4 regions of the Sphaerisporangium sp. NPDC088356 genome follow, and region 2 is predicted to be linked to each of the others. Evidence: riboswitches for the same ligand, from Rfam matches in the RefSeq annotation. Region 2 holds a riboswitch; each other region holds the start of a gene.
The links. A riboswitch is a leader RNA that binds a small molecule or an ion and turns the genes downstream of it on or off. The one in region 2 is predicted to bind cyclic di-AMP.

Region 1: linked by a shared signal. The riboswitch ahead of AB0O34_RS32040 (C40 family peptidase) and the one ahead of AB0O34_RS24110 (hypothetical protein) in region 2 are both predicted to bind cyclic di-AMP.
Region 3: linked by a shared signal. The riboswitch ahead of AB0O34_RS12065 (NlpC/P60 family protein) and the one ahead of AB0O34_RS24110 (hypothetical protein) in region 2 are both predicted to bind cyclic di-AMP.
Region 4: linked by a shared signal. The riboswitch ahead of AB0O34_RS01365 (hypothetical protein) and the one ahead of AB0O34_RS24110 (hypothetical protein) in region 2 are both predicted to bind cyclic di-AMP.

The regions. Positions count from the first base shown of each region.
Region 1 covers NZ_JBFBIK010000137.1:2,330-7,973, reverse strand. Annotated here, with positions in the region: gene AB0O34_RS32055 (NYN domain-containing protein) at 1-710, shown strand, start outside; gene AB0O34_RS32050 (NlpC/P60 family protein) at 945-1,892, shown strand; gene AB0O34_RS32045 (hypothetical protein) at 2,025-2,411, opposite strand; cyclic di-AMP (ydaO/yuaA leader) riboswitch at 2,776-2,934, shown strand; gene AB0O34_RS32040 (C40 family peptidase) at 3,017-3,484, shown strand; gene AB0O34_RS32035 (hypothetical protein) at 3,668-4,510, shown strand; gene AB0O34_RS32030 (M48 family metallopeptidase) at 4,498-5,644, shown strand, end outside.
Region 2 covers NZ_JBFBIK010000072.1:10,514-16,157, forward strand. Annotated here, with positions in the region: gene AB0O34_RS24095 (NAD(P)/FAD-dependent oxidoreductase) at 1-1,192, shown strand, start outside; gene AB0O34_RS24100 (DeoR/GlpR family DNA-binding transcription regulator) at 1,500-2,300, shown strand; gene galT (galactose-1-phosphate uridylyltransferase) at 2,297-3,379, shown strand; cyclic di-AMP (ydaO/yuaA leader) riboswitch at 3,443-3,578, shown strand; gene AB0O34_RS24110 (hypothetical protein) at 3,613-4,554, shown strand; gene AB0O34_RS24115 (MmcQ/YjbR family DNA-binding protein) at 4,573-4,938, opposite strand; gene AB0O34_RS24120 (site-2 protease family protein) at 4,991-5,644, opposite strand, start outside.
Region 3 covers NZ_JBFBIK010000024.1:12,539-18,182, reverse strand. Annotated here, with positions in the region: gene AB0O34_RS12090 (Lsr2 family protein) at 1-160, opposite strand, end outside; gene AB0O34_RS12085 (hypothetical protein) at 280-429, opposite strand; gene AB0O34_RS12080 (RDD family protein) at 718-1,362, opposite strand; gene AB0O34_RS12075 (RDD family protein) at 1,702-2,913, opposite strand; gene AB0O34_RS12070 (amino-acid N-acetyltransferase) at 3,151-3,684, opposite strand; cyclic di-AMP (ydaO/yuaA leader) riboswitch at 4,068-4,274, shown strand; gene AB0O34_RS12065 (NlpC/P60 family protein) at 4,280-5,359, shown strand; gene AB0O34_RS12060 (LuxR C-terminal-related transcriptional regulator) at 5,513-5,644, opposite strand, start outside.
Region 4 covers NZ_JBFBIK010000002.1:36,263-41,906, reverse strand. Annotated here, with positions in the region: gene AB0O34_RS01380 (NADP-dependent oxidoreductase) at 1-696, shown strand, start outside; gene AB0O34_RS01375 (hypothetical protein) at 750-1,025, shown strand; gene AB0O34_RS01370 (OsmC family protein) at 1,056-1,454, shown strand; cyclic di-AMP (ydaO/yuaA leader) riboswitch at 2,066-2,210, shown strand; gene AB0O34_RS01365 (hypothetical protein) at 2,505-3,113, shown strand; tRNA gene AB0O34_RS01360 (tRNA-Lys) at 3,224-3,300, shown strand; gene AB0O34_RS01355 (hypothetical protein) at 3,508-4,560, opposite strand; gene AB0O34_RS01350 (hypothetical protein) at 4,557-4,931, opposite strand; gene AB0O34_RS01345 (CHAT domain-containing protein) at 5,001-5,644, shown strand, end outside.

The DNA of each region.
Region 1 (5,644 bases), on a different contig from region 2:
GGGCCGCCGTGACCTCGGCGACCAGCGCGACCGAGAGCGAGCTGCGCAAGCTTCGCGAGCGGCTCACCGACGCCGAGCGCCAGGTGGAGGCCAGCAGGCGCGCCGCGCGCGAGGGGCGCAGCATCGAGGACGCCCGCATCCGCGTGCTCCTCGACAGCCTCCAGGACGCGGCGGCCGGGCTGCGCAGCGAGCTGGCCCTGCCCGTCGCGATCAGCAAACCGGCCGACTCAGTGACCGCGGTGAGCCCCGGCCGCCCGTCCGTCCGCGCCGTGCCCGCACGCGCGCTGGCGGACGACGACCCGGCGCTGCTCGACCAGCTCCTGGCCATTCCGCACCTGCATCTGGTCGTCGACGGCTACAACGTCACCAAGACCGGTTATCCGTCGCTGACCCTGCTTGACCAGCGCTCGCGGTTGCTCACGGGGCTCGGCGGCCTCGCCGTGCAGACCAGGGTCGAGGTCACGTGCGCGTTCGACGGCGCGGAGCTGAACGGCCCGGTCCAGGTGTCCGCGCCGCGCGGCGTTCGCGTGCTGTTCAGCGCCCCTGGCGAGATCGCCGACGACCTCATCCGGCAGCTCGTCCGCGCGGAGCCCCCGGGCCGTGCGGTGGCCGTCGTGTCGTCCGACCGCGAGGTGGCCGACTCGGTGCGCCGCATGGGCGCCCGGCCCGTGCCTGCCACCTTGCTGCTCCGCCGCCTCAGCCGCGCCTGAACCGGCCGATTCGTCGTCTCCGGGCCCGTCTGGGCCCGAGGTCTGGGGTGCCCCCTGAACTCCCGCGCGTCCGCTAAACCGGGGTTGTCTTATTGAAACCAATTCCCGATGAAAAGGTGCAGTTAGCGGTACGACTTCTGTAGGATCACGCCCCAGGTTGTCTCACTTGTCTCACATGAGGGGGCTGGCGTCCCAGTGGCCGTGCGTGGCATCCGGAGAGTCCGGCGGGTACCGGTGGCCGCCGGTCTCATCGCCGTCGTCTTGCTGACGCAGGCAGGCGGGGCGGAGGCGAAGCCCAAGCCCACGGTCGCCCAGACCAAGGCGAGGCTCGCCAAGCTGAACGACCAGGCCGACAAGGTGGTGGACCGCTACAACCTGGCCGGCGAGAACTGGAAGAAGGCCCGCAAGGAGTACAACGACCTCAACGGGCAGCTGAAGAAGCAGCTCGACACCATCGAGGGGCTCCGCGCCGGTCTGGTGTCGGTCGCGGTCAGCACCTACCAGTCGGGCGACATGCTGTCCTGGCCGAGCCTCATGACCCAGAACGACCCCGAGTCGCTGCTGAGCGGGCTCGCCTCGGTCGACCAGATGTCCGCGGGCCAGTCGCGCACCCTGACGGAGTTCGAGAACGCCACCCGCTCGATCAAGGGCCACCGCGACAAGGCCAAGGGCGCGTACGACAAGGCGATCAAGCTCCTCGACGACCTGCGCAAGCAGAAGAAGGACGTCGAGAAGCTGGTCGGCGAGCAGGAGCGCCTGCTCCGCAGCCTCAACGCCTACAACGCGGGCAACCCCAACAGTGCCGGCATCAAGTACACCGGCTCGGCCTCCGGCAACGCGCGCACGGCGCTCCAGTTCGCCTTCGCGCAGGTGGGCAAGCCCTACAGGTACGGCGGGACCGGTCCAGGCTCCTACGACTGCTCGGGCCTCACTCAGGCGGCCTGGCGTGCGGCCGGTGTCAGCCTTCCGCGCACCGCCGCCGAGCAGTACTCCTGGGGCGCCTCCCGCCGGGTCTCCCTGAACGCCCTGCAGCCGGGCGACCTGCTGTTCGCCTCCGGTCTCGGCCACGTCGGCATGTACGCGGGCGGCGGCAAGATGGTCCACGCCCCCCGCACGGGGGACGTCGTGAAGGTCGTCCCCCTCTCGTCCTACCGAGGGATCTTCGGCGCCATACGTCCCTGAGCGCCCTGCCCGGTGGCGGTGACGGGGTCGCCGAACTCGGTGGCCAGTGGGCCGAGGGCGTCCCACTGGCGGACGGCCCAGCCGACGGTGATCGGGGTCAGGCCGGGGATGGGCACGGGCAGGCGGTGCGGCTCACCCTGCCGTGACCGGGGACGGCGGCGCGGACGGCAGGTCCCTGTGCCGCCGGAGCGGCCCGGCGAGCAGGACCAGACCTGTCAGCGCGAGGGCGCCCGTGATGATCCACATTGACGGGCGGACGCCGATCGAGTCGCCGAGCACCCCGGCGATCAGGGCGCCCAGCGGGATCGTGCCGTAGTTGACGAACTGCATGCTGACCGAGACGCGGCCCATCAGCTCGCGGGGACAGTACATCTGGCGGAAGCTCGACTTGATGACGTTCCCCACGACCACGCCCGCGACGACGCCGAAGCCTCCCACGACCACGAAGGCCAGGCCGGCCCCCGGGCCGGCCAGCGGGCCGGCCAGCGGGATCAGCAGCCCGAACGGCGCACCGAACATCTCGCACGCCATGAGGGCGTGGGCGCTTCCCAGGCGCCGTCCCCGCCGGCTGGATGAAGATCGCTAACCCGAGGGGCTGGAGTGACGGATGTGACTCACGACAGGTCACGTTTCGGGATATGTGAGGGGAATCACATTTAGGTAACTCAGGCCCCTGATTTGCAGGCGTTATCCGTTAGTGATCACCTCTAATTGATCTACGAACTTGCCGCTGGCTTTGCCTGTATTTGAGGATCTGTGTAGTTTCTGGCCCGCGGCGAGCACGCCATGCCGTCGCGAGCAAAGCCGGTCGAACTGGCCGGCGCCGTAGAACAGATCCAATGGTCACCGCCGTCGAAGTAAGGCGCGATTCAGGACCGCAGGCAGCGGTGACCTGCCGAATCCGTGCGGCAAGGAGCACGGAACCGGGGAACCAATTGACCCTAAATGTGGGGTCAGGGGGTGAGTCGGCGCTATTGCGCCGTAGGGCGACTTCCAAGCCCGAATCCGTCAGCTAACCCGGTAGGCGTGAGTGGAAGAATCAAGGAGCGATCCTGTCCAGCACCACGCAAAACCCCTGCCTGTCTCGCTTCGCCCGCCTCTCCCTCGGCGGTGTCGTGCTCACCATGGCGGCCTCCACCGGGGCGGTCGCGATGCAGGCGACGGCGGCTGACGCCGCCACGGTGGCCAGCGCTCAGAGCTCCTCCAAGCTGAGCAAGGTCGCCAAACAGCGAATCAAGGCGCACACCGCCGTCTCCGTCGCCAAGAAGCAGCTCGGCGACCCGTACCGGTGGGGTGCGAGCGGCCCCGGCGCGTTCGACTGCTCGGGTCTGGTCATGTACGCCTGGCGCAAGGCCGGAGTGAAACTTCCTCGCATCGCGGCCAGCCAGTTCCGCAGTGTGAAGAAGAAGATCTCCTGGAAGAACCTCAAGCCCGGCGACCTGATGTTCTTCAGCGGTCTCGGCCATGTCGGCATGTACGTCGGGCACGGCAAGATGATCCACTCCCCGCACAGTGGTGCGAGGGTGCGCATCGACAAGCTGAACGGCTACCGCAAGGTCAGCTTCGTCGGAGCCGTCCGCCCCGGAGCGTGACCCGCGTGCCAGGGGACTTCCCAGGACTCCTTTCCCGAGAAGCCTCCCCGTCCGCACGCTGAGCACGCGAAGGTCGTGAGGGCCCCGTCCACCTCTCTCCCCTCGAGGCGGACGGGGCCTTCGCACGTCTCCGCCGGTTCCGCGCGGGCCTTGCCCGCCGGAGGCAGCAGGTAGATTGCCCGCATGCGCGTCGTCTGGCTCTGGGCCGCACTGGCGGGGCTGCTGGCCGCGCTGACGGGTCCTCCCGGCGCCGGCGGCCCGCTGTCCCTGGCGCACTCGGTGCTGCGCGAGCACCCGGAGATCTGGTCCGGGGCCGAGGTCGTCCAGGGCGAGCGTTCCGTCGTCATCGGCCGGGTGGGCAGTGCGGGCGGCCCGGGCCTCGCGGGGCTGTCGGACCTCGCCCGCAGGGCCGACCGTGCCGCGCTGACCGTCGCCGGGGTCGCGGGGCCGGTACGGCCGCTGATCCTGGTCCCCGCGACCACCGAGCAGGCGGCGCGGCTGGCCGCGCCCGCCGCGGTGAGCGGGCTCGCGGCGGTGGCCGGCACCGATCGCGTGATCATCGAACCACGCTCCTTCGCCCGCCTGACCGGCGCGGGCCGCGACGTCGTTTTGGCCCACGAGCTCACCCACGTCGCCACCGGGGCCGCGGCCGACGGGCGCACGCCCAAGTGGCTGATCGAGGGGTTCGCCGACTACGTGGGCTACCTCGGCACCGGGATCCCCGTGGCCTCGGCCGCGGCGGAGCTGGGCGCCGAGGTGCGCGCCGGGAGGGTCCCGGGGTCGCTCCCCGGCTCAGCCTCGTTCGCCGCCGGTTCCGCGCGGCTGGCGCAGGCGTACGAGGAGGCGTGGCTCGCCTGCCGGTATGTCGCGGGGCGCTTCGGCGAGCGTGCCCTCGTGACCCTCTACCGTGAGTCCATGCGAAGTGACCCGCGGACCGCGCTCGGCCGGGCTCTGGGGATGACCACGGAGGAGTTCACCGCCGCCTGGCGCGAGTACGTCCGAAGGGAGCTCGCGTGGCGGGGCTGACCGAGAAGGCCCGCGGCGGCGTGCGCGCGGGCGGGGGAGTGCGCGCCGCGGGCATCGCGCTCGTCCTGCTGGGCGTGGCCGTGGCCGCAGTGGTCGCGCTGACCACGCCGTGGCGGTCCCTGCCGGGCGCTGCTCCGGCCGTGACGCCCGACCCCGCGCGCGACTTCAGCTCCGGGCAGATCGCCCGCGCCGCCGCGTTCGACGCCGCCGTGAACGTCCCGGTGTACCTCTCCCTGGCGGTGACGCTGGTCGTCGCGGGCGTGCTGGTCCTCACGCCGTTCGGCGCGTGGGTCGTGGGCCGCCTCAGGGGGCCGTGGTGGCTGCGCGCCCTGCTCGGCGTCCTCGCGCTCTCGGCCGTGAGCCTGGCGATCAAGTGGCCGCTCGGCATGTGGTACGAGACCCGCCTGCGGGCTTTCGGCCTGTCCACGCAGCAGTGGCCCGCGTGGTCGGCCGACCGGCTCAAGAGCTTCGGCGTCCAGACCGTCGTGATCGCGATCATGGTGCTGGCCGTCGTCTGGCTGGCGCGCCGCTCGCCGCGGCGCTGGTGGATCCCGGCGGCGGCCGGTGCGTTCCTGCTCACCGTGGCGGCCTCGTTCGTCTACCCGGTCGTCGTCGAGCCGCTGTTCAACGACTTCACCCCGCTCCCGCAGGGGCGGCTGCGCAGCGACCTGATCGCCATGGCGAGCCGCGACGGCGTGCCCGTCGAGGACGTGCTGGTCGCCGACGCCTCGCGCAGGACCACCGCGCTCAACGCCTACGTCTCCGGCTTCGGGGCGACTCGGCGCATCGTCGTGTACGACACGCTGCTGCGGGCGCCGGCGGGTGAGGTCGAGCTGGTCGTCGCCCACGAGCTCGGCCACGCCAAGAACGGCGACGTCCTGTACGGCACGCTGGTCGGCGCGCTCGGCGCCGCCGCCGGAGCCTGCCTGCTGTTCCTCGTGGTCTCGCCGCCCTCGGTGAGGCGCCGCACCGGCGTCGCGTCGGTGGCCGACCCCCGGGCGGTCGGGCTACTGCTGGGCCTGATGAGCCTCACCACCGTGCTCTCCGGTCCCGCGGAGAACATCGTCAGCCGCCAGATCGAGGCCAGGGCCGACGTGCACGCGCTCGACCTGACGCGCGACCCGGCGACGTTCG
Region 2 (5,644 bases):
GATGATCCGGGCAGCCGACCTGCTCGCCGAGGGCAGGCGGATTCCCGGGATGGCGGGCGAGGCGGCCGTCGCGCCCGACTGGGCTCCAGTGGCCCGCCGCATCCGTGAGGAGGCGACCGACAACTGGAAGGACAAGGTCGCCGCAGACCGGTTCACCGACAAGGGCGGCACCCTGGTGCGGGGCCGGGGCAGGATCACCGGGCCGAAAGAGGTCACGGTCGACGGCACGCGCGCGCTGCGCGCCCGCCGCGGCATAGTGATCTCCACCGGCTCCCAGGCCGCCGTCCCGCCCATCGCCGGGCTCGCGGGCACGCCGTACTGGACGAACCACGAGGCGATCGAGACCGAGCAGGTGCCCGAGTCGCTCATCGTGCTCGGCGGAGGCGCGATCGGGGCCGAGCTGGCCCAGGTGTTCGCCCGTTTCGGCGCGGAGGTCACCGTGATCGAGGCCGCCGGGCGGATCCTCGGCCCGGAGGAGCCGGAGGCGTGCGAGCTGATCGCGAAGGTCTTCGACGGCGAGGGCATGACGGTCCGTACGGGCACCAAGGTCACGCGGGTGGACCACCACGGGGCCGCCTTCACCGTGATGACCGAGGACGGCAGCCACCGGGCCGAGAAGCTGCTGATCGCCACCGGCCGCCGGTCCGACCTCGCGGCGCTCGGCGTCGGCGCGATCGGTCTCGACGAGTCCGCGCACGCGATCGTGGTCGACGAGCACATGCGCGCCGCCGAAGGCGTCTGGGCGCTTGGAGACGTCACCGGCAAGGGCGCCTTCACCCACATGGCGATGTACCAGGCGGAGATCGCGATCGCCGACATCCTCGGCGAGCGCGGGCCTGCCGCCTCCTACCACGCCGTCCCGAGGGTGACGTTCACCGATCCCGAGGTGGCGGCGGTGGGGATGACCGAACGGGAGGCCCGCGAGAAGGGCATCTCCGTACGAACCGCGTTCACCGAGCTCTCCTCGTCCGCCCGGGGCTGGATCCACCGGGCCGACGGCTTCGTCAAGCTGGTGGCGGACGAGCGGGTGCTGGTCGGCGCGACGATCGCCGGGCCGTACGCGGGCGAGATGCTGGGCATGCTGACACTCGCCGTGCACTCGCGGGTGCCGATCGAGCAGCTCAAGACCATGATCTATGCGTATCCGACATTCCACCGGGCGATCGAGGACACTCTCGGGCAGCTCGGCTGACCCTCGCGTCTGGAACGCTCAGCGTGACGCCGGCCGCTTGCCGTGGTTGGCCTTCTTCTTCCTGCGGGCCTTGCCCTTGCGCGCGCGTCTGCCCATCTCGCGGTCTCCTCTCCGTGCGCCTCGTGCACCCACAGTGCCCCTGGCGCCTGAGCCGTACAAGGCCCAAACGTCAAAGAGTGCACAGGCCACGGGCCGCGTCCGTCATAGGTGTGTCTTCCCCGTTGTGAGCTCTCCGCCATCAAGTTTCAACATCGGACCGTTAGTAACGTGCGATAATTTGTTGGAATCTGTTGAAGAGGAGAGAACCATGCTGGCCCAGCAACGGCAGCAGGCGATCCTCGAGCGCGTTCGCAGGAACGGCGCGGCACGGGTCGCCGACCTGGTCCGCGAGCTCGGGGTGTCCGATATGACCATCCGCCGCGATCTGGAGGTCCTGGCCGAGCGCGGGCTCATCGAGAAGGTGCACGGCGGCGCCACCGCCACGGGCGCGGGGTCGACCGAGGAGCCGGGGTTCGCGGCCAAGTCCGTGCGCCAGCAGGCCGAGAAGGAGGCCATCGCGCGCCGGGCCGCCGAGCTCGTACGCCCCGGCACCTCCGTGGCGCTGTCGGCGGGCACCACCACGTGGACACTCGCCCACCACCTGGCCGACATCCCCGAGCTCACCGTCATCACCAACTCGGTGCAGGTCGCCGACGTCTTCCACCGGTCGGGGCGTGCCGACCAGACCGTGGTGCTCACCGGCGGCGTACGCACCCCGTCGGACGCGCTGGTCGGCCCGGTCGCCGTGGCCGCCATCCGCCAGCTGAACGTCGACACGCTCATGCTGGGCGTGCACGGCATGAACCTCAGGGCGGGGTTCACGACTCCCAACCTGCTGGAGGCCGAGACGAACCGCGAGCTGGTCGCGGCCGCGCAGCAGCTCGTCGTGCTCGCCGACCACACCAAGTGGGGCACCGTGGGCATAAGCACGATCGCCAAGCTGGAGGAGGCCCACGTCGTGATCAGCGACACGGGCCTGCCCGAGGAGGCCGGTTCGACTCTTTCCGACCAGGTCGGCACCCTGATCCTCACCGATCCCGCCGGCGCACCGCAGGTGGTGGCCCAGTGAAGCGCACGGCCATCCGCCTCGCCGACGGCCGCGAGCTGATCTACTTCGACCGCCGCGACGACGCCGACCGGAGCACGCCCGACACCCGCGAGCTGCCCCCGCGTCCTCCGGCCTCCGAGCTGCGCCACGACCCGGTCATGGACGAGTGGGTCGCGGTCGCCGGCCATCGGCAGAGCCGTACGTTCCTGCCTCCCGCCGCCGAGTGCCCCCTGTGCCCCTCGGCGCCGGGCCGGGCGACCGAGATCCCCTCCCCCGAGTACGACGTCGCCGTCTTCGAGAACCGGTTCCCGTCCTTCAGCTTCCACGCGGGCGACTACGAGCAGGTGGGCGGCCTGAGCGAGGTACGGCCCGGCCTCGGCCGCTGCGAGGTGGTGTGCTTCACCTCCGAGCACGGGTCGTCGTTCGCCGCCCTCTCCCCCGAGCAGGTGGACCTGGTTCTCACGGCCTGGGCCGACCGCACGGCGGAGCTCGCGGCGCTGCCCGGCGTGGAGCAGGTGTTCTGCTTCGAGAACCGCGGCGCCGAGATCGGCATCACGCTGTCCCACCCGCACGGGCAGATCTACGCCTATCCCTACGTGACGCCCCGCACCCGGCAGATGCTGGCCTCCGCCGGGCGATACCGCGAGCGGACGGGGGGCAACCTGTTCGCCGACGTGCTCGCTGCCGAGCGGAAGGCCGAGACGCGCCTGGTGGCGTCGAACGACCACTGGACGGCGTTCGTCCCGGCCGCGGCCCGGTGGCCGTTCGAGGTGAACGTCTACCTGAACCGCCAGGTCCCCGACCTGTGCTCGCTGGACGCCGAGGAGCGCGCCGCCTTCGGCCCCCTCTACACCGATGTGCTCCGGCGGCTGGACGGCCTGTTCGGCGTGCCGATGCCGTACGTCGCGGCATGGCACCAGGCCCCGGTGCGCACCGGGCGCGACCTCGCCTACCTGCACCTCCAGCTGTTCAGCATCCGGCGGGCCAAGGAGAAGCTGAAGTACCTGGCCGGTTCCGAGTCCGCGATGGGCGCCTTCGTGAACGACGTCCTCCCCGAGGAGGCGGCCCGGCTGCTCCGGTCCCAGGATGACCTGGGGTGATTTCCGCCCCCAAGTCGCCACAAAGGGGGCTTTACCACTACCATCCATCGCACACCGGCCGTATCGGCTGGTGTGCCTAATCCCAGGTGCCCCGCCTGGGAACCGGGGACCCATTGGTTCTTGGGGTGAATCCACTTCGTGGTAGGGCGACTCCGGCCCGAACCCGTCAGCTAACCCGGTCGGCAGATGGAGAGGAGTGGGCTCTGCCCCCGACTTCGGGCCGCTACGCCTACGTGGCCGCCAGCGTTCTGACCGCGGCCGGGCTCATGCTCGGCCAGGCGACGGCGGGAAACGCCGCGCCGAAACCCACAGAGAAACAACTCAAGTCGCAGCTCGCCTCCCTCGGCAAGAAGGTCGACAAGCTGATCGGCGAGTACAACGCCAAGCGCGTCGCCGTCGCCAAGGCCAAGGCGGCCGAGAAGTCGGCACGCGAGCGCCTGGTGAGCGCCGAGACGGACCTCAAGGCGGCGCAGGGGCAGGTCGGCGACATCGCCCAGCTCCGCTACCAGGCGGGCGGCCTCGGCATGGTGGGCGAGCTCATGGCCCCGGGATACGGCGACGCCGCCATGCTGCAGCAGCTCCAGGCCGAGCAGTCGGCGAAGCTGGCGGGGTTCGCCTCGGCCAGGGACGCCCGCAAGAAGGCCGCCGACGACGCGGCCGAGCTGACCAAGCAGCTCCGCGACGACGTCGTCGAGGTGACCGGCCAGCGCAAGGACGCCGAGAAGCTGATCGGGCAGATCAAGGACAAGCTCGACCAGCTCGTACCGACCGCGCCGGGCAAGCGGGCGAACGGGTCGTGGGCTCCGGAGCTTCCCACCGGCGGCGACAACATCACCCCGAGGACACGACTGATGCGGGCCGAGGTGAAGAGCCACTTCTCCCTCGGCTTCCCGGTCGGCTGCTACCGCGCGGAGAACGACGGCGGTGAGCACCCGCTGGGCCGCGCATGCGACTTCATGCTGAGCTCAGGCGGCGCGATGCCCTCGGCCGGGGAGGCCGCGCTGGGCGACCAGATCGCCGCGTGGGCCATCAAGAACGGCCGCAAGCTGGGCGTGAAGTACGTCATCTACAAGCAGCGGATCTACAACCTGGGATTCCCCGGCTGGCGTGCCATGTCGAACCGTGGCGGCGTCACCGCGAACCACTTCGACCATGTCCACATCTCGATGTACTAGCCACCGGCCGGCCGGTGGTCAGCCGAGCCGGGCGGTGAGGCTCTTGGGGGCGATCAGGCGGTAGGCCTCGGTGACGATCTCGGCGATCTCGGCCCAGTCGGCGGGGACGTCGAGGTAGACGCCGAGCCAGCCACGATGCCCGACATAGGGCGGGCGGAAGAACCGCTCGGGCTCCTCGGCGACCATCGCCTGCTGGGCGCCGGGCGGCGCCGCGCACCAGAAGGCCAGGCGGTCGTCATGATGGTGGTCGGCCAGCGTCACGAAGGTCTTCTTGCCACGCACGAACCAGGTCGGCGCGCCGTGGCTCAGCCGCTCGCTCGTCTCGGGCAGGGCCAGGCACAGGCGTCGTAGCCGCTCCAGCGCCTGCGACGGCTCGATCTCCACGTGCTCACCCTAGAACATCGATCACCTGTTCGGATCGCCGTGGGCCTGCCGGTCAGCCCGACAGGCGGATCGGGTTGACGATGTCGGCGTAGATGAGCAGGGTGCCCATGACCAGGAGCACCGCCGCCATGGCATACGTCAGGGGCAGCGCCTTGGCGATGTCGACATGGCCGGGGGCCGGACGTCGGCGCACCTTGGCGTACCCACGCTTGAGCCCCTCCCAGAGGCCTCCGGCGATCTGGCCGCCGTCGAGGGGCATCAGCGGGATCAGGTTGAACAGGCCCACCGCGAGGTTCACCCCGGCGAGCAGCTGGAGCAACCCGACGATCTTGTTCTCCACCGGTACGGGCGCCGCGGCGATCTCGCCGCCGATGCGGCCCGCGCCCACGACGCTCATCGGGCTGTTGAGGTCGCGCTCGCCTCCGCCGAAGGCCGCCTGCCAGACGCCGACGAGCTTCTCGGGGAATCTCGTGAGTGCCTGGGCGCTGCGCTTGGTCACGTCCCACATGACGCCGACGACGTAACCGGGGCCCTGCTTCTCGAGGACGACGGTGGGGCTCACACCGAGGAAGCCGACGGCCTTGTCGATCTTGGTCGGGTCGTCGACCGACGGGCGGTCCTGCGCGACGAGGTTGGCGTTGAGAGTCATGGGCTTGCCGCCGCGCTCGATGCCGATGGCGACGGGCCCGGCGCCGTGCGCCCGGAC
Region 3 (5,644 bases), on a different contig from region 2:
CTCCGGAGACGAAAGAGGACAGCGCCTCGCGCAGCTTCTTGGCGTTGTCGCCGCTCAGGTCAATCTCGTAAGCGGAGCCGTCAATCGCGAAGGTGACTGTCTCATTGGCCTCGCCACCATCGAGGTCGTCGATGAGTATCTTCTGGATCTGCGTGGCCATCTGGCAATCCTTTCGCAGAGCATTGTTCGATTCGCCAGCTAAACATATACCCGGTAACCCTGGCTGACAATTCAAGGAACCTGTGGATTCACGGGGAACACGGCACCGGACCTGCCGGGTCAGTCGGAAGAAGCCTCCGACGACTTCGCCGAGGCTTCCGCCTCCCGCCGCCTGCCCTCCGCTTCGGAACGCATCAGCTTCACGACGCCGATGATGACCACCGCGGCGACTACCGCTGGTGGTATCAACGCGGACAATACATCGTTCATTGATCCTCGCTCCACGCGGGGGGTGGCATTCACCGGTCCCCCACGTTAATTGTCACACGAGACTCCCTGAGCCCGTACCACGGTTGCCTGATCGGGGAGTCAGGATCCGACTCTATCCCCACAGGAGGTCAGCGCGTGTTGCGGGGCGGCGGTCCATACCCGCCGAAGGACCGTTCCAGAGCATTCTCCGTCTCTCCAGCCGTCTTACCGGATGCCCCAGGAAAGGTGATCCCCTGAAAACACGGACGGGACGGCCGCAGTGCGACCGCCCCGCCCATAAAGCTGATCTCAGCGTGGTGCCTTGACGACAACGGTGCCCGCCAGCTTGTCGTGCAGGCCCTGCTGCAGCGGCTTGTCGGTGAGGATTAGCACGCCCAGCACGAGGACGAAGATGGACGAGAGCCATCCCAGCAAGGGAATGCCGTAGAGAACCATCACGCTCGGGAAGATAGCGGAACGCTTCATCACCAGGGACGAATCCAGGGGCCCGCCGCCGAGTGCGGCAAGACGGATCTTCATCACCTTCTTGCCGAGGGTCTGACCGTCCTTGGAATGCAGCACATAGTCATAGGCGGCATACGCGCCGAACGCGATGATCCCCGCCAGCAGGCCGGGGAGCACGTATGACCCCGCCAGCGTCGGGTTCGCGAGGATGTCCGCCGCCGAGGGCACGAAGATCGCCGACAGGATGGCGGTCAGGATCCCGTAGACGATGCCGAAGATCACATTGTCGATGATCCGGGCGACGAGGCGCTCCCACCACTCGGCGAGCGGGGCGGGCACTCCCTGGGGAAGCGGCGCGCCCTGCGGAGCGCCATAGGGCGGCGGAGCGCCGTAGGGGTTGCCGTAGTCCCCACCCTGGGGGTTGCCGTAGGGCTGGCCGGGAGGCGGCGGAGGCTGGTAGGGATTACCGGGGGGTGGTTCTGCCGTCATTAGAGCACCTTTCGCGACAGGCGTAGGAAGCTGCGGTTCGTGCAAGGTCCTATCGCATGTACGTGTATGTCCGTTACCGGTACGCCGACTTCGTCACCGGGGTCCCCGGAGCCTGCCGTTCGCCTCTTCCATGAGCACTGCGCTGGAGTTCAGGTGCGGTTTTTCCGGGATTTTCACGGACGGGTTGCCTGAGGGTCTCACGGATCGCGCCAAGGGTCTCGCGAACGGTACGCGAGGGGCGTCGTGGACAGAATGCGACGGCGGGAGCAGACGCCCCACGGGTGGACGCGGGCAGGAAAAAGGGCCGGAGGACGGCATCCCCCGGCCCTTTCGCCGGCCTTACTTGATCTTGACGACGATGGTGCTCGCGGCCTTGTCGTGAAGGCACTGCTGGAGCGGCTTGTCCCAGAACTGCCAGAGCACGTTCACCAGGTAGAAGATCCAGCCGACCCAGCTCACCAGAGGAATCCACTGGAGAAGCTGCGGCGGTCCCCAGAGGACGGCCGCCCGCTTGATCGCCGTGTCGGTCTTCAGGCCGCCGGCGTCCAGCGTGCCGCCCACCGCGACGACCTTGATGCCCATCACGATCTTGCCGACCGTCTGGCCGCGCTGCTTGAGCATCAGGAACTCGTAGGCGATCCACGTGGCGCCGACGAGCAGCGAGTTCAGCAGCAACGCGAGGAAGGCCCCGCCTCCGGGAGTGACCGCTCCCGTGTTGACGTCGAAGCTGGCCGAAGTCACGAGGATCGCCGTCAGCGCGATGTTGATGATCAACCACGGGATCCCGAGGATCACCCCGTCGATGATGCGGGCGACCAGGCGCTGCCACCACTCAGCCAGAGGCGCCGGCGCGCCCGGGGGCTGCACGCCCGCCGGAGCGTACGGCTGCTGGTAGCCGCCCTGCGGGTAACCCGGCTGGCCGTAGCCCTGCGGGGCGTACCCCTGCTGGCCGTACTGCGGCTGCTGGCCATAGGCGGCCTGCTGCTGCCCGTACTGCGGCTGACCGTACTGCTGGTCGCCGTAGCCCTGCTGGCCGTACTGCTGCTGACCGTACTGCTGCTGACCGTACGGGGCCTGCTGGCCGTACGCCTGCTGCTGGTCCTGGCCGGGCTGCTGGCCGTAACCCTGCTGGCCGTACTGCGACTGCTGACCGTAGGCGCCCTGCTGGCCATACTGCTGCTGGCCGTACGCCTGCTGCTGGTCATAACCGGGCTGCTGGCCATAGCCCTGCTGCCCCTGCTGGCCGTACTGCGGCTGCTGGCCGTACGCTCCGGTGCCGCCCTGCGCCCCGTAGGCTCCTTGCTGGCCGTACTGCTGGCCGGAACTCGGCTGCGAGTCCTGCTGACCCTGCTGGCCCTGCTGGCCATATGCCTGCTGACCCTGCTGACCGTACGGCTGCTGGGGGTAGCCCTGGCCGTACGCTCCGGTGCCGCTCTGCTGCCCGTAAGCCCCCTGCTGGCCGTACGGCTGCTGCCCGTAGGACTGCTGGCCGTAGGACTGCTGGCCGTAGCTGTTCTCTGATGTCGGCTGGGGACGGTGAACGACCGTCACCTCCGGATCTGCGCCCGGGAGGGGCCGATCGGCGTTGTGCTGCTGCCCATATTGCGGAGATCCGGATGACGATTGATCGTCGTCCGGCTCGTCCCGTGGGTACGGCGGCTGTCCGGTGCTCACCGTGTCACCTCACTTCGGCTTCGCATGCGGCATGTCAGACACACATGCTGTGGTGTTGCCCAACGTAGCGACAGTGGCATCAGCAGTCACCTTTCCATCGCGTCATCCTGGAGGTCAAGATCGCGGGATCAGATGGAGAAGCATGCGCGTGTTACCGAGAGTGTTCGGCTTTACGTGTTCCAGATCGAGGAACTCGGCCACGCCCTCATCGTAGGAGTCGAGCAACTCGGCGTACACCTCCGGAGACACCGGAGTGCCCTGGACCTCCTCGAACCCGTGCTTGGCGAAGAATCCGACCTCGAAGGTGAGGCAGAAGACCCTCTGCAAACCTAGCTCCCGCGCGGTGTCCAGCAGCGCCGCCACGATCATGTGGCCGATGCCGAGGCCGCGGCAGCTCACGTCGACGGCGACGGTGCGGATCTCCGCGAGGTCCTCCCAGAGCACGTGCAGCGCCCCGCAGCCCACCACGACACCGTCGCTCTCGGCGACCCAGAACTCCTGGACGTCCTCGTAGAGGGTGACGGTCGACTTGCGCAGCAAGCGGGGGCCGTCGCCGGAATAGGTGTCGACCAGTCGCCTGATGGTCCGGACATCGGGAGTGCGGGCTCGCCTGACGACGAGCGTGCTGCCGGCGCGTACGGGCTCCACGACCTGCTCCATGACCGGCCAGCGTATCCGGCCTACGACGGCCCGGCTTTTCCGGCTGTGCCGGTTCGCGCGCCATAACGGACGGACCCAAAACCCCTTCCGTCCCCACTGCTGTCGCGCTGGGTAGCCGAGCGAGTGCCGTGCGTCGAAATCCATGGCCTTGTCGACATTTCATAGCCGATGCGGTGACGGACCTGCGATTTTCTGCGGCAAGTGACCCCCAAAGACCAGTAAACCCAGGGTAACGTGGGCCCGTCGTCGCAGCGGGCGTGATCTTCTCGTGACACGCCGGTTGTGAAACCTCAACAGAATTCGCAGTTCTGGTTGAGCAGGAACCTCGACTGCACTAGTGTCCAGCGTCAATGTCGGTCATCGCGCAGCGGTGGCTGAAACCGCCTAATCCCGGCCACATCCAAAGTGGCGGGGAGCCGGGGACCCAATGGTGAGACACGGGGCACACCCCGGCGAACCACCACCCCTGGGGTGAATCCGAGAGGGAGGCATCGCGATCCTCCATGGTCACGCACTCGGTAGGGCTACTCCGGCCCGAACCCGTCAGCTAACCCGGTAGGCGGCCGAGGAGAGGAGCTTGTTGGTGCAGCCTAGGCGCACGCCCGGAAAGAGCGAAGGCAGGCATGCCCGCTCCCGAGAGCGGAGCCCGCGTTCCTGGCTCGGCACGGTCATGGGAGCGCCCAAGCGCCTCCCACGCCGTATCGCGCTCGTCACCGTCACCCTGACGGCCGTGACCTTCGGGTCGCCGCTGATGACCGCGACCGCCGATCCCAAGCCCAGCCTGAACCAGCTGAAGACCCAGGTCGAGCACCTCTACAACCAGATCGAGTCACTCACCGAGCAGTACAACGGCCAGAAGGAGCGCCTCAAGCAGGCGCAGCGTTCCGCCGATCTCGCCAAGAAGACGCTGGCCAAGAGCCAGACCGATCTGGAGGAGAAGCGCCGCAAGGCCGGGCTGTACGCGCAGGACGCCTACATGACCGGCGGCATCGACTCCTCGCTGGCCCTCGCCATGTCCGGCGACCCCGCCGGCTACCTCGACCGTGCGGCCACCACCTACGCCCTCCAACTGCAGCAGGGCGAGGAGGTCTCGCAGATCACCAAGGCCATGGACATGGCCGAGCGCGCCAAGGCGAGCGCCAAGGCCCGCGAGGTCGAGGTCAAAAAGCTCGTCACCGACCTGTCGTCCCAGCGCGACAAGATCCGCGCCCTGGTCTCCAAGACCGAGAGCAGCCTGTTCAAGCGGGCTCTGTCCCAGGCCGGCCAGTCGTTCGGCAGGGCGACGAAGATCGACATCCCGATCCCGGGTCAGGGCAAGGCCGCCGAGGCCGCCAAGTGGGCGCTGACGCAGCAGCTCAGGCCGTACGTCTGGGGCGCCGCGGGCCCGACCACCTTCGACTGTTCCGGCCTGGTCATGTGGGCCTACCAGAAGGTCGGCATCAGCCTCCCCCACTACACCGGCGACCAGTGGACCGCGGGAACCCACGTGTCCCGGCAGGATCTTCGGCCAGGCGACCTGGTCTTCTTCTACAACGACCTGCACCACGTGGGCATCTACATCGGCGGCGGCATGATGGTGCACGCGCCTCACACCGGTGACGTCGTGCGGGTGGCCCCCCTCGGCAACCGGCCGTTCGCCGGCGGCGTGCGCATCGCCGACTGACCGCCCGAAGGCACCGCCCGCGCCCGCACGGCGCAGAGGAGCCACACGCACGGCACAGGGCAGGCCACACGCACGGCACAGAGCGACACGCGGGCAGGCAGTGGTTCAGGCCTGCCCGCCGCGCACTCCTCGCCGCACGGCCCGCACCATCGGCTAGATGAGCCGGCGACGCGCCGCCCAGGCCACCGCCTCGATGGCGGTGGCGACGCCGATGCGGTCGCAGATGCCCCGGAGGCGGCGCCGCACCGTGCGACCGCTCACATCCAGCCGGCGACCCACCCTGTC
Region 4 (5,644 bases), on a different contig from region 2:
GCGTCGGAGGCGCGCCGGATCACGCCCCTGCCCGGCGTGCCGCTGTCCGCCTACCTCGGCGTGCTCGGCATGCCGGGCCTGACCGCGTACGTGGGCCTGCTCGACATCGCGGCCTTCAAGAAGGGCGACGCGGTGTTCGTGTCGGGGGCCGCGGGCGCGGTCGGCAGCCTGGCCGGGCAGATCGCCCGCCTCAAGGGCGCCTCCCGGGTCGTCGGCAGCGCCGGTTCCCCCGCCAAGGTCGCCTACGTGGTCGAGAAGCTCGGCTTCGACGACGCGTTCGACTACAAGCAGGACGGGCCGGTGGCCGAGCAGCTCAGGCGGGCGGCCCCCGACGGCATCGACGTCTACTTCGACAACGTCGGCGGCGAGCATCTGGAGGCGGCCATCGAGGTGTTCCGCCGGTACGGGCGCACCGCGATGTGCGGGGCGATCTCCGTCTACAACGAGGCAGAACCGGTCTGCGGGCCGCGCAACCTCTTCCAGGTCGTCGGCAAGCGGCTCACGCTGCGTGGCTTCATCGTCGGGGACCACGCCGACCGGATGCCCGAAATGATGAGGGAGGTCGGCGCGTGGCTCCAGGAAGGCAGGATCACCTACGAGGAGACCGTCGTGGAAGGGCTGGAGAACGCTCCGGACGCCTTCATCGGCATGCTCCGCGGGGAGAACCTCGGCAAGATGATCGTCCGGCTGGCCTGATGTGCATATCCCCCTGATCACGGGGAAAGGGCCATAAAAGGGGGTGAGCCGTAATGGACCAGGACGAGCTGCAGTCGCTGACGCCCAAGGAGCTCCACGACAGGGCGGTGCGCTACGCGGTGGCGCACGGCGACTTCGGCTTCCTGTGGGAACTGCTGAAGGTGATCCCGGCGGCCGAGGCCGCGAGCGGTCACTCGGACGAGACGGCCAACGACCTCAGCCGGGTCTCGGCGCTTCTCAGCGACGCGATGGCCTCCGGTGAGGGCGAGCTGGGCGAGGCGCTGCGCCCGGTCTACATCGCCTACCTTTCCGAGCACCCCGACGCCTGAGCGTTCACGGCCGGCTCTAGGCTCCAGAGCATGGCATCGGTAAATGTGGAGCGTACTGACGACGGCTTCGTGGCGCGCAACGCGCGCGGAGCGGAGGTCGCGATGGGCAGCGGCGACCAGGAGGGGGTCTTCACCCCCGTGGAGCTGCTGCTCGCCGCGGTCGGAGGCTGCAACATCGTGACCGTCGAGCCGCTCACCGCCCAGCGCGGGCACAGGCTCGTACGGCTGGCGATGACGGTCCAGGCGGAGAAGGCCGAGCCCACGCTGCTCGGCCCGGTCACGATCACGTACGACGTCGAGCTGCCCGAGGGCGACGCGGAGGCGGACGAGGTCTTCCGCGCCGTGGCCCACCGGGTCCACGAGCGGCACTGCACGGTCAGCCGCTCCCTCGAAAAGGGCACCGAGGTCAAGGTCGAACTGCCCGAATAGCCGCCTGGCCCGGCGGGTCCGGCCGTACCCGGTCATCCGAGCGACTTAGACCGAATCTATACCCGGGGATGACGAGTAGCTCAGGCCCCGGTATGTAGTGTTAAGGCAGGTCAAGAGGGATGCGACCAGCCGCCCGAGAGGGCGCCGCAGAGCTTTTTGCCAGAAGGACGCGGTGGGGGACCGCGTCCGTACAGCGGGACCGCCCGGTGCGTTTGGGGGAAGGCATCGGCGCTGGACCGTGTAGATCGGGGCCGGGCAGGCGGGGGACTGTCCGGCCCCGATTCATGTCTCCAGGCTCTTGACCGTCGACCCCCTCGCCGCGCCCGCGCGGCACTTCCCACCCTTCGCGCACGCCCGTCTCGACGTACGGGCGTGCGCTTTTTCATGCCATTCGTGTGCCATGTTCATCAGCAGTCACAGGCGTCACATTGATCTCCCCGCCGGCCCCTACGCTGAACTCGCCATGGACCCTAATGTCCGAAGTGTGGGGGTTTGTGGTGCGAAGGTAGATCTTATAATGCTTTGTAGTGATTTCGTTTGCTTTGTCCTGACTTGGTGGGTAAGGTTTCAACCACGAAAGGGGTGGTGACCTGGTCTTCAGCCGAAGGCCGCCGCCTCAAGTGTCGAATCTCCAAGGCCCATCAGGCCCAGGGGAACCGGGGACCCAAGTTCTTCGGGGTGAATCCGCGCAAGCGGTAGGGCGACTCCAAGCCCGAACCCGTCAGCTAACCCGGTAGACGTGATTGGAGAGGAGACCCGAGTGGAGCACCTCACTCCGCGCAGTCAGTCCGCCGGGCAACCCTAGACCCGGATCTCGCCGTCAGAAGCGGCGGGCGAGTCGGCTGCTAGCAGCCGTGCACCGAGCGATCCCTCTGTGACACATGATGGCAATCCGCCGTCGCTAACGGACGAATACGGACGCGCGCTCAGCGCCGCGATCGACCCCTGTGGTCTCGCTCGCATCCTGAGAGCGCTTTCCACCCCCCGCACCGAAATCTTGACTCTCGGAGCGCGGGTCCCCTTGTCTTCTGACGAAAGATCCTATCCTCCATGCCTTTTTTCAAGAACACCCCCAAATGTCGATGGACGTCAGGCTTCGCCGGAGTCGCCCTCGCATGCGCGACCGCCGTCTGCGCCACCAGCACAGCCCACGCCGATGACAAGCCCCTGACCCCCGTTCAAACCCAGGCCTCGAAGCCGATGCTGCTCAAGGGCTCGACCAAGGCGTCGTACTTCTGGGACGACTCCTCCGGCCGTATGGGTGACACGGGACTGCCGGCCATCGGCAAGCCCATGCAGAAGGGCCTGTTCGCCAGCCCCAGCTGGCCGCTCGGAACCGAGGGGTACGTCCTCTACAAGGACAAGAAGGCCCCCTTCTTCATCGGTGACCGAGGCCCGGGCATCCCGTCCGAGAGCGGCGTCATGCTGGACATCGACGGGAAGACCTTCGCGGAGCTGACCGGCGGCACCTTCAACAACTCCTCCCTGGTGGTGACCGGTTTCGACGCCGGCCACATCAAGGTCGACTACGTCATCACCAAGTGGGGCAACGGCGTGGGCAAGAAGAACTACCCGGTCCCGTTCTCCAACGGCGCGTGGGGCGTCGTCGACAAGAACCCCGCCAAGCCCCCGGCCCCTGTGGTCCTCGCCAACGGCTGACACCCGGAGGCCTCCGTACGGAAGGCCTCACGGAGAACCACCTGAAAGCCCCGCATCACCACTGTGGATGTGCGGAGCCAGGCCAGGACTGCTAAAGTCACCGTAGTCACGCGCCGCTAGCTCAGTTGGTTAGAGCAGCTGACTCTTAATCAGCGGGTCCGGGGTTCGAGTCCCTGGCGGCGCACCACGCTTTGACCGATGACCTGGGCACTCTCCACTTGACGGCGGGTGCCCACAGTCATTTCCCGGGGCGCTTGCTCGTGAGGCCGCGGCCCGCGATCCACGACGCGTCCGAACTTCCGCGGCCAGCGCCGGAACACGACGAGGTTCCGGAGGGCAAGCCCACCGACACCGCGGCGCACACTGAATGAACGTGACCGGCACGGGAGAACGACTAGCGCCGCCGGGGTGGCCGCCTGTCCACATGCGAGGTACGGGCGTCGTCCGGCGGCGACGGGTGGCGGTACGGTTCCGGCGGCATGGGGATGCCCTGGCGCCACAGGTCGCACAGGTAGGTGTTGCGACGGTGCTCGTCGTCCGGGTCGCGGGGGAGCGGGAGGCGCAGGGCGTCGACGAGCGTGAAGCGGTGGAGGTCGATGGCGGCCCGCACGGCCTCCCCGTAGGCGACGGCGGCGTGGACGGCCCCCACGTACGCCACTCGGGCGATCACCAGCGGCACCAAGGCCAGCAGCAGCCACCATCCCGAGCGGGCCAGCAGCGCGCCCGCCACCACCGCGGTCGCGGCCATCGTCACCGACAGGCGGGCGGAGGTGTCCAGGATGTCGCGCCGGTCGTCGACGACGGCCTTGACGTTCTCGCCGAGGAGCGGATAGAGGCGCGGCCACGCCACCACGGCGTCGAGCCCGTACGGCTCGCCGGCCTGGGACTCTGTGGCCGCCAGGACATTCCCGAGTGCGGTCGGCCGCAGCAGCTCCGCGGGCGGGTACAGCCGCCGTAGCCGGGTGCCGGCCACCCCGGCGGCCTGGATCCCGGCTTCCGCCACATACGTCTCGGCTCCCGCCGCCGGTCCCTCGGCCGTGCCCTCCTGACCTTCGACCGTGCCCGCCTGTCCCTCGGCCGTGCCCTCCTGGCTCTCGGGTAGTTCCTCCGCGGAGGCCAGCCGTGCCCGGAGGCGTCCCTGCCTCGCACGAGAGCGCCTGGCCAGGCCGGCCGGCGGCCATTCGCCCTCCAGCAGGCGGACCAGCGCCAGCTGCAACGGGGTGCCGAGGACGGCGAGCAGCGTGATCGCGACCCCGAGCAGCACCACCTCACCGGTCCGGAGTCCCGCGGCCGTACGCCAGGCGCGCCCGAAGTCGACCGGGCGGCCGGGCGCGCCCGCCCACACCAGCACCAGGACCATGAGGGAGGCCGCATAGGTGGGCAGGTAGTCGACCAGGAGGAACCGTCCTCCGGAGATGCCGGGCTTGGCCAGCGCGTCCAGGCTCACCTGCGCGTCTCCATCGGCCCGTGCCCCTGAGGGCACGTGGGCGTCATGCGGGGATCGAGGTGGACCCGTCGCGTCGCCGAGCCGCACGTCGCGCAGGCGAAGCGGATGATCCGGTAGCGGAGCGACTCGCCGGGAAGCGTCGCGCCCGCGCCGTCTCCAAGCGATCGCAGCACCGCCGAGCCGAGGCGTACGAGTCGGGACCGGCTGGAGACACCGGCGACCTGGTCTCCCACCACGAGGACGGCGTACTCGATCGAGGCGTCGTCGGCCAGGAGGGACTCCAGCGCCTCGGTGGCGTCCAGGACCGAGCTTCCCGGCGGCAGGTCGAGACGGACAAGGCCGGGATCGTCGGGAGTGTCGTCCAATAGCACGTCGAATCCATCCACAAGTTGTGGACTATCAGTAGCCGCGAGGTCACGTCCAGCCGTACGGTCGGATCCGTGGACGAAGCCGTCTTAGCCCGGATCTACGCCTGTGTCAGGGCCTACCAGGAGGAGGGCCACGCCGACGGTCTGTTCTCCGAAGAGGCCCTCGCCGACGCCGAGCGGCTGCGCGGCTCATCAGAGCCGGAAGCCCTGCGCGCGCGTGCCTGGTACCACTGGTGCCGGTACGAGGCCGACGGCGAACTCGCCGACCTCGCGGTGGCCGTCGAGGCCAGTGACCTGCTGCGCGAGGCGGATCCCGAGGCCCGGCCCTACGTGCTCGGCCACGCCCTCGACCACCTCGACGGCAGGGCCGCAGGTGAGGAGCCCGAGCTGCTGACCGACGGCGAGGAGGCCGCCTGGGCGGGGCTGTTCTTCTCTCTCGGCGGCGCCTGTGGCGAGATGTTCACCGCCACCCAGGACCTGACGCAGGTGAACCGGGCGGTCCTGGCGATGGACACCGCGCTTGGGCTGCTCGGCGAGGCCGACACCGCGACGCTCCCGGCGACGGTCATGCTCGGCCGCTTCCTGTCCGTCCGAGGGCAGGCGACGGACGACCGTGAGGACCTGGAGGCGGCGGCCGGCCGGCTGGGGGACGCCCTGCGGCTCGCACCGGCCGATCACCCGTTCCGGTCCGGCATCCACCTGTTCCTGTGCGGGGC